Regions from separate parts of the Lysinibacillus sp. FSL P2-0066 genome, predicted to be linked through region 4. Evidence: riboswitches for the same ligand, from Rfam matches in the RefSeq annotation. Region 4 holds a riboswitch; each other region holds the start of a gene.
What was found. Region 4 has a riboswitch for cobalamin ahead of MKZ14_RS02660 (ABC transporter substrate-binding protein). Riboswitches for the same ligand answer to the same signal wherever they lie in the genome.
Positions count from the first base shown of each region.

Region 1: linked by a shared signal. The riboswitch ahead of MKZ14_RS10385 (hypothetical protein) and the one ahead of MKZ14_RS02660 (ABC transporter substrate-binding protein) in region 4 are both predicted to bind cobalamin.
Region 2: linked by a shared signal. The riboswitch ahead of MKZ14_RS19990 (iron chelate uptake ABC transporter family permease subunit) and the one ahead of MKZ14_RS02660 (ABC transporter substrate-binding protein) in region 4 are both predicted to bind cobalamin.
Region 3: linked by a shared signal. The riboswitch ahead of MKZ14_RS11280 (glutaredoxin) and the one ahead of MKZ14_RS02660 (ABC transporter substrate-binding protein) in region 4 are both predicted to bind cobalamin.

Region 1 is NZ_CP150202.1:2,095,752-2,099,131, reverse strand. Features, by position in the region: gene MKZ14_RS10390 (translation factor GTPase family protein) at 1-452, shown strand, start outside; gene MKZ14_RS10385 (hypothetical protein) at 684-1,439, opposite strand; cobalamin riboswitch at 1,665-1,849, opposite strand; gene MKZ14_RS10380 (hypothetical protein) at 1,971-3,380, opposite strand, start outside.
Region 2 is NZ_CP150202.1:4,014,993-4,018,372, reverse strand. Features, by position in the region: gene MKZ14_RS20000 (YdhK family protein) at 1-306, opposite strand, end outside; gene MKZ14_RS19995 (biotin transporter BioY) at 411-1,007, opposite strand; cobalamin riboswitch at 1,153-1,341, shown strand; gene MKZ14_RS19990 (iron chelate uptake ABC transporter family permease subunit) at 1,487-2,533, shown strand; gene MKZ14_RS19985 (heme ABC transporter ATP-binding protein) at 2,539-3,324, shown strand.
Region 3 is NZ_CP150202.1:2,279,385-2,282,764, forward strand. Features, by position in the region: gene MKZ14_RS11270 (hypothetical protein) at 155-343, shown strand; gene MKZ14_RS11275 (hypothetical protein) at 343-1,002, shown strand; cobalamin riboswitch at 1,306-1,484, shown strand; gene MKZ14_RS11280 (glutaredoxin) at 1,602-1,826, shown strand; gene nrdI (class Ib ribonucleoside-diphosphate reductase assembly flavoprotein NrdI) at 1,823-2,182, shown strand; gene nrdE (class 1b ribonucleoside-diphosphate reductase subunit alpha) at 2,179-3,380, shown strand, end outside.
Region 4 is NZ_CP150202.1:538,398-541,777, reverse strand. Features, by position in the region: gene MKZ14_RS02665 (iron ABC transporter permease) at 1-499, opposite strand, end outside; gene MKZ14_RS02660 (ABC transporter substrate-binding protein) at 496-1,464, opposite strand; cobalamin riboswitch at 1,595-1,778, opposite strand; gene MKZ14_RS02655 (acyl-CoA dehydrogenase family protein) at 1,836-3,380, opposite strand, start outside.

The DNA.
Region 1 (3,380 bases), 1.6 Mb from region 4:
CATCAGGGGGAGATTTCCGTGAAGCCAGTTTCCGTGCTCTGCGCCAGGGGCTGGAGCAGGCACAAAATGTACTACTAGAACCCTATTATCGCTTTAAAATGAAGGCTTCAAACGACTATATCGGCCGTATGATGACTGATATTCAGCAAGCAGCAGGCACATTCGATGACCCGATTTTATCTGAAACGGATGTTATCCTAACAGGTCGTGCGCCTGTTGCCACTTTAATGAGCTACAGTGCAACCTTTGCCGCCTATACAAATGGGAAGGGTGCACTCACACTCCAATTTGATGGCTATGATGTGTGCCATAATACAGAGGAGGTGATTGCACAGATTGGCTATGATAAAAATGCCGACCCTGAGTATAGTTCCTCCAGTATCTTTTGTGCAAAGGGCAAAGGATATACGGTTCCGTGGCAAGAAGCACAGGCAGCCATGCACTGCCTGTAAAATGGGGTGATTTGGTTCGCGTGAAGGCTTTGCTTGCTTTCGCGGGTATTCATCGCTCGAGCGCGGGTATTTCACTTGCTTCCGCGAGTATTAGTCGCTCTAGCGCGGGTATTTCACTTGCTTCCGCGGGTATTCATCGCTCTAGCGCGGGTATTTCTTGGTTGGGCGTAAATATATCTCTACCCTGCAATAAAATGATTACAAGCCCTCCAAAAATGGAGGGCTTGTTTTTTATAGTGCACCGACAGCTTTCTTTGTTGGTTTGTCCATCAAATAAGCGGGTTCCACTACCACGTAGTCATGCTTGTTCGTAAAATCAATCAGTACCTTTCCTGGTCGACTTTTTAATAGTTGGAGATGGTCAATTAATTGCAGTAAAAGCTCGTGACCGTTGCCACGTGGATGCCAGTTGAAATGATAATCATTTAACGCTTGCACCGCTTCAATAAATTGGGCATATTCCTGCTGCACAAATGCAATGAGTTTGTCATGATGAGATGCTAAATCATATAAATATGTTTCGTAAAAGCGCATGACAATCGAGCATAATAAGTCATTGACACGAGCGGCACTTAAAACAGGCTTTGGCTCCAATGATAGACGGTCGAGGTTGGGCTTTGCGCGTGTAGAATCAATGCGCGTAATTAAGTGATACGCTTCTCCGTTGACCTCATAGACAATCGGATTGGTCGGCATGTACATCATAAAACTATTCGTCTTTGTTTTGAGTTCATCTGCTATGGCTGCTTTCGCTAAAAGATGACCGTCCACATCCCCATTTTGTATCCAAATAATTTCTTTATTATATAAGATTTGCTCAAAGAAGCGATCGTTGCGTATCAGCTTCGTTGCTAATAATTGATCGATTAGCGATTCGACCACCATTCTTGTTTTTGCTTTCTTGGCAACTTCTGTGCGTGGTTGCTTACAAATGTTCAGATCTTCATAAGGCGTTTCCAACGTTGTCGTTCCATGAATATTTGTCATACGTGCATCCCCTTTGCGTACATATTTTCAAAACAAAAAGGACTCCCTACTTTTGAGGAAATCCTTCATTTTATCTTCTTTCATCACACAATGCCAAACAAACCCTAAGTATGTGTGAACGAGTTCGATTGTGAACCCTTTCATTTACTATGGGCGTTTGACGTACTGTGACGAACAGAGCATTCTGTTTTGTCAACATGCCACCTCCTATTCCTCGTAGGTTTATGGTGTGTACTCGTAACAGGCAGGTATCCTGACTCATGGTCATTGCTTCTTTTCTCCTTCCCATCATTTGACAGTGGATACTGAAAAGTCGCTCACATTTACAGTTGCGGGACAGTGTCGGATTCGCACCGACTTCCCTTTTAAGCAAATTGCACGCAATTTACACCTATTACTACACGCTATTCAGTTGGTAAGGAAACGAGAGTACCTCGTATTCCTATTAAAGTATTAAATTAATTGTAAAGGAGTGCCATTTAGAAGTCAATTCTTGCTCGTTTAAACACTATTTCATTCATCGAAATGGTCCTACACCTTTTGGAAACCAACAATCCTACTTTGTGGAATAGATGAATTATGTTCAATGATAAATACCTTGGAAAAATGGTCGTAATAGGTTTTATCATGAGCTTTTGGAGATAAAATAATTAACTTTCGATTTAACTCTTTTGCATATAAATGAAATACTTTGTCCTTGCGTTCATCATCTAGTGCGCTATCAAATTCATCAAGTACGATATAGCTTGGGGCAATCGAGAGGTTTTGCAATAAAGCTAAGGCAAAGAGGAGCGAGCTTAACGATTCCTCCCCTCCTGAGACACCTTTACCTACTTTGCCATTTCGTGCTTTTAAGCTAACATCCTCCATAGTACCCTGATGACCGATTTTACGAGCTTTCACATAAAGCAAGTATTTAATGCGCCCTGCCTTCTCTTCTATTCTTTCTTTTTCGATATGTCCCTCAAAATGAAAAATATCCATATACTTTTGGAACAACATATTAATCTTTGTTAAATACATATTAATGGTCGTTTCTAGTTTATCTTCTAAATCTGCTGCAAAACCCGCATTTTGCTCAAGAAGTATTTCAGCACTTGCTAATTCTGCATTTTTACGCTCAAAATCTTCTTTCATTTTTTCAAAATTTACTTCAGCATGAATATTGACCTTTTCTAGGCGTGCCGCTTCGAATGCTGCAGCTTTTTCTGCATTACCATGAATTAACCTTGCCTCAGACCATTTAATGGAGATGGATTCATCAACAACACATGCTTCGACAGGTAAAATATGCTCTAATTCCTGTAGTTTTATTACTAGACTTGCTTGGCTAGCCTCTAATTGTTCGATTTTTTCTTGCGCTCTCGCTGTACGTAGCCGACAGTTTGTTAGATTACTATTTATTAATTCAAGCTCTGATTCATGATTTTGTATTAGTAATTTTAGTTGACGTTTATCATTGGACAGCTCCTCCAATTGCTCTGTCCATTGCTGATGCTCTCTTTTGGAATCATTAATGGTTTTGCGTAATTCTTTTAATGTTTGTTCCATTTGCTGTAACTGGACTTGTTGCTCTGCCACTGCCCCTAGCTCCTCATAAATGCGGCATTCCTTCTCTAGCAATTGCAGCTCTTGAAAATGTGCTGCCTGATGTTTTCTAACTGTTTCCCGCTGTGCTTCCATTTCCACTTGCTCATCATAAATTGCTAACAATTGCTCTGTTAAAGCTTTCAGTTGACTTTCATAGGCATGCAGTTCGCTTTCCTTCAATAGCGTACTTTCAGCCTGTTGAATTTTTCGCAAGTCTCCATGCAATTGGTTAATTTGCTTGATATTATGATCATACTGAGCATTTAACTGTACTTGACGCTCTTGCAGGTTGTTTAAGTTACTCGCCTGGTCTTGTAAGGTTTGTTGAATAGCTGCATCACTTAGAATAAA
Region 2 (3,380 bases), 1.1 Mb from region 4:
ATAGGAAATAACATAGGCAGTTGTATTATAGGCACCTACTATTGTTGCTTCGGCCCCTTTCATACCTTCCATATGTCCATCTGTAATTATGGCTGTGCTCCCTACAGGAAATTTCGGATTCTCAGCTTTTTTTAATGTTACGGGTACTTCGCCAGAACTTGAATGATTCATTGTAGAATGATCCATTTTTTCAGCAGCTTCATTAGAAGTGGATGCAGGTTTTGTTTGCTCCTCAGTACAAGCCGATAAACTAATTAGAGCGACTACTGATAATAGTCCGACTGACCATCTTTTATTGAATTTCATATGATATCCTCCTCACTCTTTGCTCCTAATGTAGCAAATAAATGTGCAGAAACGATGGATATGATCTATGAAAAACATCTGGCACAAATAGGTGAGAAGATATGCTATTGAATGGGCATGATCTTCAATGTTTTTTGTAATCTATAGGCGAAGACACCAGCAAAAATAGCTAAAATAATATCTTTTGGTAGAGGAGGAATCATCCAAAGCCAAGCGAGCTTATATGAAAAATTCTCTGGTGCACTTGCCCAAAGCTTGTATGCAAAAAACATCCAATTTGTTCCTATCAAATAATTTATCGCTGTTGCTACCAAAGCAGCTACGATAAAGCTTTTCTTTGTACCGCTTCGTTCAACAATCAACCCTGCAACAAATGCCGCTAAAATAAATGAAATTATAAACCCAAAGGTTGGGCTTAAAATTTGGCCAATTCCACCACCGAAACGAGCAAAGACAGGAGCTCCTGCCAATCCTACACACATATAAATTGTACAGGCGAGCGCACCTTTTCTACTACCAAGAATAAGTCCTGCTAAAATCGCAAAAAAGGTTTGAAGCGTAATGGGTACACCACCAACTACCATAAAAGGTGCAAAGGACGTGATATTAGCACCCACCATCATTAGCGTTGAAAATAATCCAATATAGGTAATGTCAACAGTTCTTAACTTATGATGACTATGTTGCGTAACGGTTGCCATGAATTTCACCTCGTTTTATAAGTTATTACTGTTAGTGTAAAAAACGAAAGTAGTTGTGTCAACTTTATAATTTAAATAAGTTAACTCAATTGCTTGAAGTAGACTATCTATCTATAAAAATGTATGATAGAATCGTCACAATTTTATAACTTCAAATACTATTGGTGTGATATTTTTGAATATCACTTAAAAGGGAAGTCGGTGGAAGTCCGACGCTGTCCCGCAACTGTAACGAGGAATCCTATAATATGATTTGCCACTGTTTAAGAATGGGAAGGCAATTATAGGATAGTGAATCGAAGCCAGGAGACCTGCCATTTAGTAATACCTGTAATGCCCACGAGGATGCAAGCAATTACGGACAATAGCTGGATATTTTTCTGACTTTGTTTAATCTAGGGTATTTCTATGCGCACTTTCGCATGGGATACCTTTTTTTATTGCTTCATTCATCAATATTCAGTAGGAGATTAAAACAGATGAATAAAAAATTTATGTTATTTTCCTTCGTACTTTTCATGGTTTTAATTGTTTCAATGACCTTTGCTGTAATGGTTGGCTCAGTTTCAGTTACACCGTTATATGTCTGGAAAGTGATTCTCTCTAAAATACCTTTTATACAAAATGCGATTGAGCAAGATTGGAGTCGCTCTCAGGAAATCATCATCTGGCAAATAAGAGCACCTCGTGTTTTGCTAGCTGCTATAGTAGGAGCGGGGTTAGCCATTGCAGGCGCAGCCATTCAGGCACTTGTACGTAATTCCATAGCAGACCCGTATATTCTAGGGATTTCTTCAGGGGCAGCTGTCGGAGCTACTTCTGTGATTATTTTAGGAGCCTTTTCATTTTTAGGTATTTACGCTCTTTCAGTATCCGCATTCCTTGGTTCATTACTTGCCATAGTACTTGTCTTTTTCTTATCACGTGTTGGGGGACGTGTCTCTATTTTCCGCTTGCTATTGGCAGGTATGGCTGTGTCCTTTATCTTAACGGCTATCTCTAATTTTATTTTAATGATGTCAAAGCAAGAAGGAGCCTTAAAGGCTGTTATGTTTTGGATGCTAGGTAGTTTAGCTGGAGCCAAATGGAATAATATTGTGATTCCAGCTTTCGTATTCTTTGTTGTTTTTGGGCTACTGTGGCTACATTATCGCAATTTAAATTTACTATTACTGGGAGAAGAAGCGGCAGTGACATTAGGCGTTAATCTTCAGCAATTCCGTATTCAGTTAATACTACTAGTATCTCTATTAACAGGTGTGCTTGTCGCAGTTAGTGGTTCTATAGGTTTTGTGGGATTGATTATTCCGCATATTGTGCGATTAATTGTGGGCTCAAATTATAAATACGTGATACCTATTAGTGCTTTAATAGGTGGAATATTCTTAGTGTGGGCAGATGCCTTTGCTCGAATCATCATTGCTCCCCAGGAAATGCCAATTGGTATTATTACAGCTTTTTGTGGAGGACCATTTTTCATTTGGCTTCTCCGTCGTAACAACTATTCATTCGGTGAAGGAGATTAATTTCAATGACATTAGAAGCGAAACAAGTATCATTCTCCATTTACGATCAGCGTATACTACATGATGTAAGCATTCAAATAAAAGAAAAGCAATTTGTTGGATTAATAGGTCCTAATGGGAGCGGAAAATCAACATTGTTAAAAAATATGTATCGTCTGCTAAAACCTGAAAGCGGTAAAGTAGTATTAAATGAGCAAGATATATTAAAGCAATCAAGTAAAGCTATTGCGAAAAATTTGGCTGTTGTAAGCCAAGAGACACCCGTATTATTTGATTTCACTGTGCATGATTTAGTCAGTATGGGAAGAACGCCACATAAAAAGCTATTAGAGCTTGATCAAGAGAAAGATTTTCAAATTGTTAAAGATGCTCTTAGGCAAACGGGCATATCGCATTTAGAGAAACGAAGCTTTAGTTCGCTTTCTGGTGGCGAGAAAAAGCGTGTCATGGTTGCAAGAGCACTTGCTCAACAAGCACAGGTATTAATATTAGATGAGCCAACGAATCATTTAGATATTCAACATCAACTTCAACTTATGGATTTAATTCAGACCTTGCATTTAACCGTCGTAGCTGCTTTACATGATTTGAATATTGCTGCTATGTATTGCGATCAAATTTACGTTTTACAGCAAGGGCGAATCGTTTGTCATGGTACACCAGAGGAAGTGCTTACGCCAACAGTGCTGCAAGATGTATTTGGTGTTTTTGCGGATATTCAAACACATCCAATGACAGGGAAGCCGTATCTTACATATGTTCCTGAACAATTCACGAAAAAGTTTAGCTAAATATAGAAAAGCAAGATCTTCTATTAGATACATAAAACATCCTTTAAGGAGTGACT
Region 3 (3,380 bases), 1.7 Mb from region 4:
CATACTCATAGTGCGACAACCAAGAAGAGGGTCTCTATTCAGTATAGACGACTTATTTTATATTGGTTGAAGAACTATGTAGTATTTATGTCATAGCTAGCATCTAACCTTTAGAAGGAAGATGCTTTTTTTATGAACGATAGGAGTGAACTAGATGACATCACATTCAATATTATTTTATGAAAATCAAGTAAAGCAACAAATCATGAACAACCTTTCTAGTGAGCACAGTATTTCCCTACAAACTTATATCAAAAAATTAATACAAAAAAATCCTGAAGATTACAAAAGTATTAATTATGCCTATTTAAATATAAAACGCGAATTAGTCGGTACAGTATAATGCTGATAGATGATAAAATTGTAGAGGATAGTATTGATATTGATCAAGACACTCTATTTAGAAATTTGGATCATTTTGAGATAGAGAGATGCTTTGTATTAGAATATTTAGAAATGCTTTTAAGATGGAATAAACAAACACACGCTATATCTGAAGAGAAACTTCAAAAGCTTTGGATGAAACTGATAAGAAAATATAAATTTTCTCTTGATGAATGGGAAAGAAATGCTGGGAATAGGAATATTCATTCTTACCTTGTGAAAGAACAAGGACATGGTTTACAAAGATTAATTCGTTTTTACAGGGAACGGCATGGAGTGAAATGGTTAGAAAATGCCTTTGATTATGGGATGACATTGCTATTGAAATTTGGTGAAATGCCAGCATTAGAAATGTTTTTCCTCACAAATTTAATATGTTACAAATGGCAACTAGATTACTTAGAGGATGAAGAAGTGCAACATTACTTTTCTCATTTAGCAAATGGGAAAGTGAAAGAGGTCTATAATAGCTTTAGGGCTTACGATAGAGAACAAAATCTTTTAACTGCTACTAAATTATATAAACTTATATCCAAATATAATCCTCAATTTCATACAAATTCTGCTGCAACGCCGGAATTTTATAAGGAATTGGCCCTGTTTATTGAAAGGAAATAATATATTCGTAGTGTCAATCAGTCTATTTTTCTTCAGAATCTAGACTGTTCTATGTTAGCTATTCAACTAGATTATCATAGTCATTCTACAATTAATTAGATTTGCTGTAGATCGATTTTAATAGAGAATTTCATACATCATTTAAAATAAATAATTTAATTAGGAAGTAGTAATTATTGATAATCTATTTCGTACTACATAATTAAAAATACTGAATAATCCAAAAATAAAGAAGTTTAGAATCTTGATTTACTTTTCATTTGAAGGATGGTACACTTAAAACTATTGAACAACAACTATATATTGTGTTCGTTTTACAAAGGTACTACTATATGTAGTTTAAAAGGGAAGTTCGGTACAATTCCGACGCTGTCCCCGCAACTGTGAAGCTGACGATGATTGCAACCACTGTGCATTTGCATGGGAAGGGAATCAGAGAATGAAGCAAAGCCAGGAGACCTGCCTTTATAAAACAAATTTATCATTTCTTCGGGGATTAAGAGATGGGAACGTCAGTATTTTTGGTATGTTAACGTTTCCATTTAGCCTATCTCTCTAGAGGAGATAGGCTTTTTTATTTTATGAAAAGAGGGATTTCTATGAAACTTTATACGAAAACAATTTGTCCAAAATGCCTATGGGTAAAATCTGAACTACAACGTGCAGGACTTGAAGCTGAAATTGTTAACATTGATCACGATGAACAAGCAAAGCAAACGATTATTAATGCAGGTTTTTTAAGTGTGCCTGTTTTAGAGATGAATGGAACTTTTATAGGAGATGTTCAGGAAATTGTTTCTCAAATTGAGTTGATTGCCCTATGATCGTATTCGCTAGTCGTACTGGCAATGTGCGCAATGTGGTATCCAAATTAAAGGCAGAATGTATCGAGCTCTCCGAGGAATTGCGATTGAACAAGCCATATCTTTTAATTACCTACACAGATGGTTTAGGTGACATTCCAGCAAAGGTACAACGTTTTTTAGAAAAAAACAGGGATTTTTGTAAAGGAGTAGTTGCCAGTGGGAATAGTAACTTCGGTCATCATGTATTTGGCGCTGCTGGTGAGAAAATCGCTGCTACGTATCATGTACCCCTAGTAAGGAAATTAGATTTACGAGGTAATCAAACGGATTACGAAGCAATACAAACGTTTTATGAAACGAGGGTAATGGGATGAAAACCTATTTAAAGCTTAATAATGACGTACTGAATCGTTATAGTACAACTGGGTTACTTGAGTTAGAAAAGGACCGCGAAGCTACGCGCCGCTACTTTTTAGAGTATGTTAACGTACGTTTGCGTTATTTTATAGATATTGAGGAAAAAATCCGCTATTTAGTTGATGAGGGCTACTATGAGAAAGCATTTATCGACATGTACGAGATGGAATTTATAAAGAAGTTGTACAAAAAAGCCTATGATTATAATTTCCGCTTTCCATCCTTTATGAGCGCAAGTAAATTTTATGATAGCTATGCTATGAAAAGTCGTGATGGGGAAGAGATCTTAGAAAAATATGAGGATCGTATAGTCATTATCGCTTTGTATTTGGCTCAAGGAAATACAGCTCTAGCAGAACGCTCTGTCGAAGCGATGATGGAAGCTTATCAGCCAGCAACACCAACTGCTTTAAATAGTGGCAAGAAAGCACGTGGTGAATTAGTTAGCTGCTTTAAATTATCAATGGATGACTCCATGAATAGTATTGCCGAAAATATTGGCTATTGTTTAGAGCTATCACGCCTTGGTGGTGGGGTTGGGGTCAACCTAACAGATTTACGCCCTTTAGGTGATCCAATTAAAGAGATATTAAATCGTGCAAGTGGTGTCATCCCAGTAGCAAAACTGTTAGAAAATTCTTTCAGTTATTCGAATCAGCTAGGGCAACGAAATGGCTCAGGTGTTGTCTATCTAAATATTTTCCATGCAGACATAGAAAATTTCATTTCATCAAAAAAACCAAATGCGGATGATAAAATTCGTCTTGCTACACTTTCAACAGGAATTATTATACCAAGTATTTTCTTCGAACTGATGAAACGTGATAAGGATATTGTTTTGTTTAGCCCATACGATATTTTTAAAGAATATGGCAAACGGATGTCTGAGATTTCCATTTCAGACATGTACTACGAGCTACTTGATAACCCTAAAATTCGTAAAATTAAACGTTTAAATGCACGTAAGCTTTACACAGAGGTGAAAAAAGCACAATTTGAATCAGGCTATCCGTTTGAAATCTTTGATGATAATGTCAATAAGGTACATCCTTTAAAAAATATTGGACGTGTCAAAATGTCCAATTTATGTACAGAAATCTTACAAGTACAAGAGACAAGTATCATTACGGACCAGGATCAACCAAACGACTATGG
Region 4 (3,380 bases):
AGGCAATCATTAATGAAATAAGGGAACCTAAAAATGAACTAAAAATAACACCTGTTAATATCAACGTTTCCATTTTCAATGAGCGGTCTACGAGTCTAGCAAAGCTCATAACAACTACCATCGTGATGATAGCACCAATCATACTGAAGGTTGGCAGCGCATACAAACCGACAACAGGTATAGAAATACTAAAAAAGATCGTTAAAACAGCACCAACAGAAGCCCCTGATGAAACCCCTAGTGTATATGGATCTGCTAATGGATTTTTTAATAAACCTTGGAATGCTGCTCCAGCAATAGCTAGAGATGCGCCTACTAGTCCCGCTAATAACACGCGAGGCAAACGAATTTTCCAAAAGATATTGGCGGCTGTTTCATCAACCGCCTTATTCCACAATACTTCTAGTGGAATATGAACTGAGCCTATTGCTACGCCACACCAGATGCTAATAAGAAGAAGCGTACATGTTAGTGTATAGGCTAGTGCTATTTTTTTCACTTAAATACCTCAGGATAGATCGCTTTTGCTAATTCTTCTAGACCTTCTGCTAAACGTGGTCCTTGACGACTTGTTGTGCTTTCATCTACCTGCACAATCGCATTATTTTTCACGGCATTAATCGTATCAAAGCCCGCACGTTTTGGTATCTTCGTTAAAATATCTGGTACATAATGATATGTCACCACGATGACATCTGGGTTTTTCGCGATAATTTGCTCTGCATCAATTTTATACCAATTATCGCCATCTACAGCTACATTCTCTGCATTGAGCATTTCAAGCATTGCATTCATAAATGTGCCATTACCAGCTGTATAAATATCTGGCTCATCCGATGCTTCAACTAACACTTTTTTTGGTTCAACGTCCTTGACTTTAGTCAAAATTCCTTCTACTTTAGCCTTCATATTAGCGACAATTTTTTCTGCCTCTGGTAATTTTCCTGTAGCACGTCCAAGCTGCTCAATTGTCGTATATGTTTCATTAAAGTCTTGTGCATTTTTTACTACAAATACTTTTAAACCTGCCGATTCAAGCTGTGCAATAGCCTCTTCTGAAAGAGACATGCTAGATTCGTGAGAAAAAACGATATCTGGTTTTAAGGCAATAATTTTTTCAATATCGTATTCCATGCCGCCAACCTTATCCTTCTCAGCTGCCTCTGGTGGATAATCGTCGTTGTCAGTAACACCAACTATTTCATCATTTAAACCGAGTCCAAAAAGAATTTCAGTGTTACTTGGAATAAGTGAAACAATTTTCTCCGGAGGTGCTTCGAGTGTAATGTCCTTACCAAGGGCATCTGTTATTGTCATTGGGAATGTTGCTTCATCCACCTGTGCCTTTTCTTGCTGTGTTTGCTGCTCATTAGCTGGCTTGTTATCCTTTGCTTCCTGTCCACAAGCAGCTAGCAAGCCCACTGCTAAAAATGCTGATAATCCTATTTTCCAAAATTTCTTCATGTGAATCCTCCTTGGTTGATCCGTGCGATATTTCTTATTCTAATCAAAATAATACCCCTCATCTTTGAAAGATGAGGGGTCAAAATCGCACCAAAAAACTGATACAAAATCCACCACCCTATCCTCGTAGGTTGTATGTCGTTATAAAGGCAGGTCTCCTGGCTAGTGCTGCTTGCGATTTTTCAAGCCTTCCCGAAATATTCAGTGGCATCATTTGAAAAAACTCACACTTACAGTGGCGGGACCGCATCGGAATTACACCGATTTCCCTTTTCACTTTACTTAAGTAAAGAACCTTTATAATATTCAGTTGATTTCATTATACATGAAAATGAAAGAAGTCGCCTCCATTCAAGACGACTTCCAAGCTATTATACAATTTCAGAAAAGTATTGGACTGTTTTCATTTGAGCACCCATTTCTCTTAATGACCATGTCTGCTCTAAATAAACGTCCGCAAGTTTTTCATATTTCCCACCAAATTTATGTGCCCATTCAACCGCTACAACACTTTCATAAAGATGAGCCATCTTTTTCGCCATATCTTTTGCTTCAAAAGTTTTCGTCGCTTCGTCTAAAGCGCTAAAGAGTTGTAGTTTCGCAGACATATCCTCCAATTTTTCTTTAACGATTTGTACCAATGAGCTGTCAGCTAATTTGTCTAATCGTTCCTTCATCTCATGTACAAACAATTCATGGGCATGGAACTTATCTACCAAACGAATGAGTTCTAAGGCCAAAATATTAGCCGTCCCCTCCCACACCGTCAACACTTGCGCGTCTCTTAATAAGCGTGGCGTTACAAAGTCTTCGATATAGCCATTACCTCCGTGTAATTCAATTGCCTCACTAGCATAATGAACGGCTTGCTCTGCCGTTTCCTTTTTCATAATGGCAATATATAAACGATTCATAATAAGGTCTTGCTGTGTTCCCTGTCCACTCGTCACTTTATCGTATAACTGAATAAGATCAAAAACTGTCGCTACCTCCACGTGCAACTTAGCTGCAAATTTACCTAAAGCATCCTGAATCATAGGGTATTGTGTTAAGGGCTTGCCAAATGCATGTCGATTGGTTACATAATGTTTTGCCTCTAAGAAGCCGCGGCGCATAATACCAATTGAAGCGACTGCATTACAAATTCTTGATAGATTTAGTGCTTCTAGCATGTAATAAATCCCTTTATTTTGCTCTCCTACAACATAGGCAAGTGCACCTTCAAATTCTACCTCACCAGAGGGAACAGCCCGAACCCCTAGTTTATCTTTCAGTCGGCGAATACGTAGATGATTCGCTGTTCCATCTTCTTTGCGCCATGGAACTGCAAACAACGTTAAGCCTTTGGAACCTGCTGGCGCATCTTCTAGTCGCGCCAATACCATCGCTACACCACACATGCCTGCATTGGAGGCAAAGTATTTTTCACCATATAGACGATACGCAGTGCCATCCTTTCTAGCCTCCACCACATTTGCACCAACATCAGAGCCTCCTTGACGTTCTGTTAAAAATGTCGCACCTTCATATAAATCTGTGTCACCTGTTGCACAAACATGTGGTAAAAAACGCTGCTTTACCTCTTCATCCGCATAATGATCTAATAGATAGGCAGTAGCCATCGTCAATGTTACGGGACAGTAAAAACCAGGCTCTGCATGTGATAGCATATAACCTTGCGCAAAGCTATAAACATAATTACCCTTGTGACCTAGCTGCGGAATATCCTTGTGTACATAACCGACAATCCCTGTATTATATGTCTCTTCAATCGTCTTTTTATAGCCATCATTAACCCAAACCTCTGATATCTCTTCACCATAGGCATCATATCTTTGAAGGCGAGGCTCTCCCTGTCGATCTGTATACTTTGCCCTCGTATCAATATCACCTGCACATAGCTCACCAAAATCTGT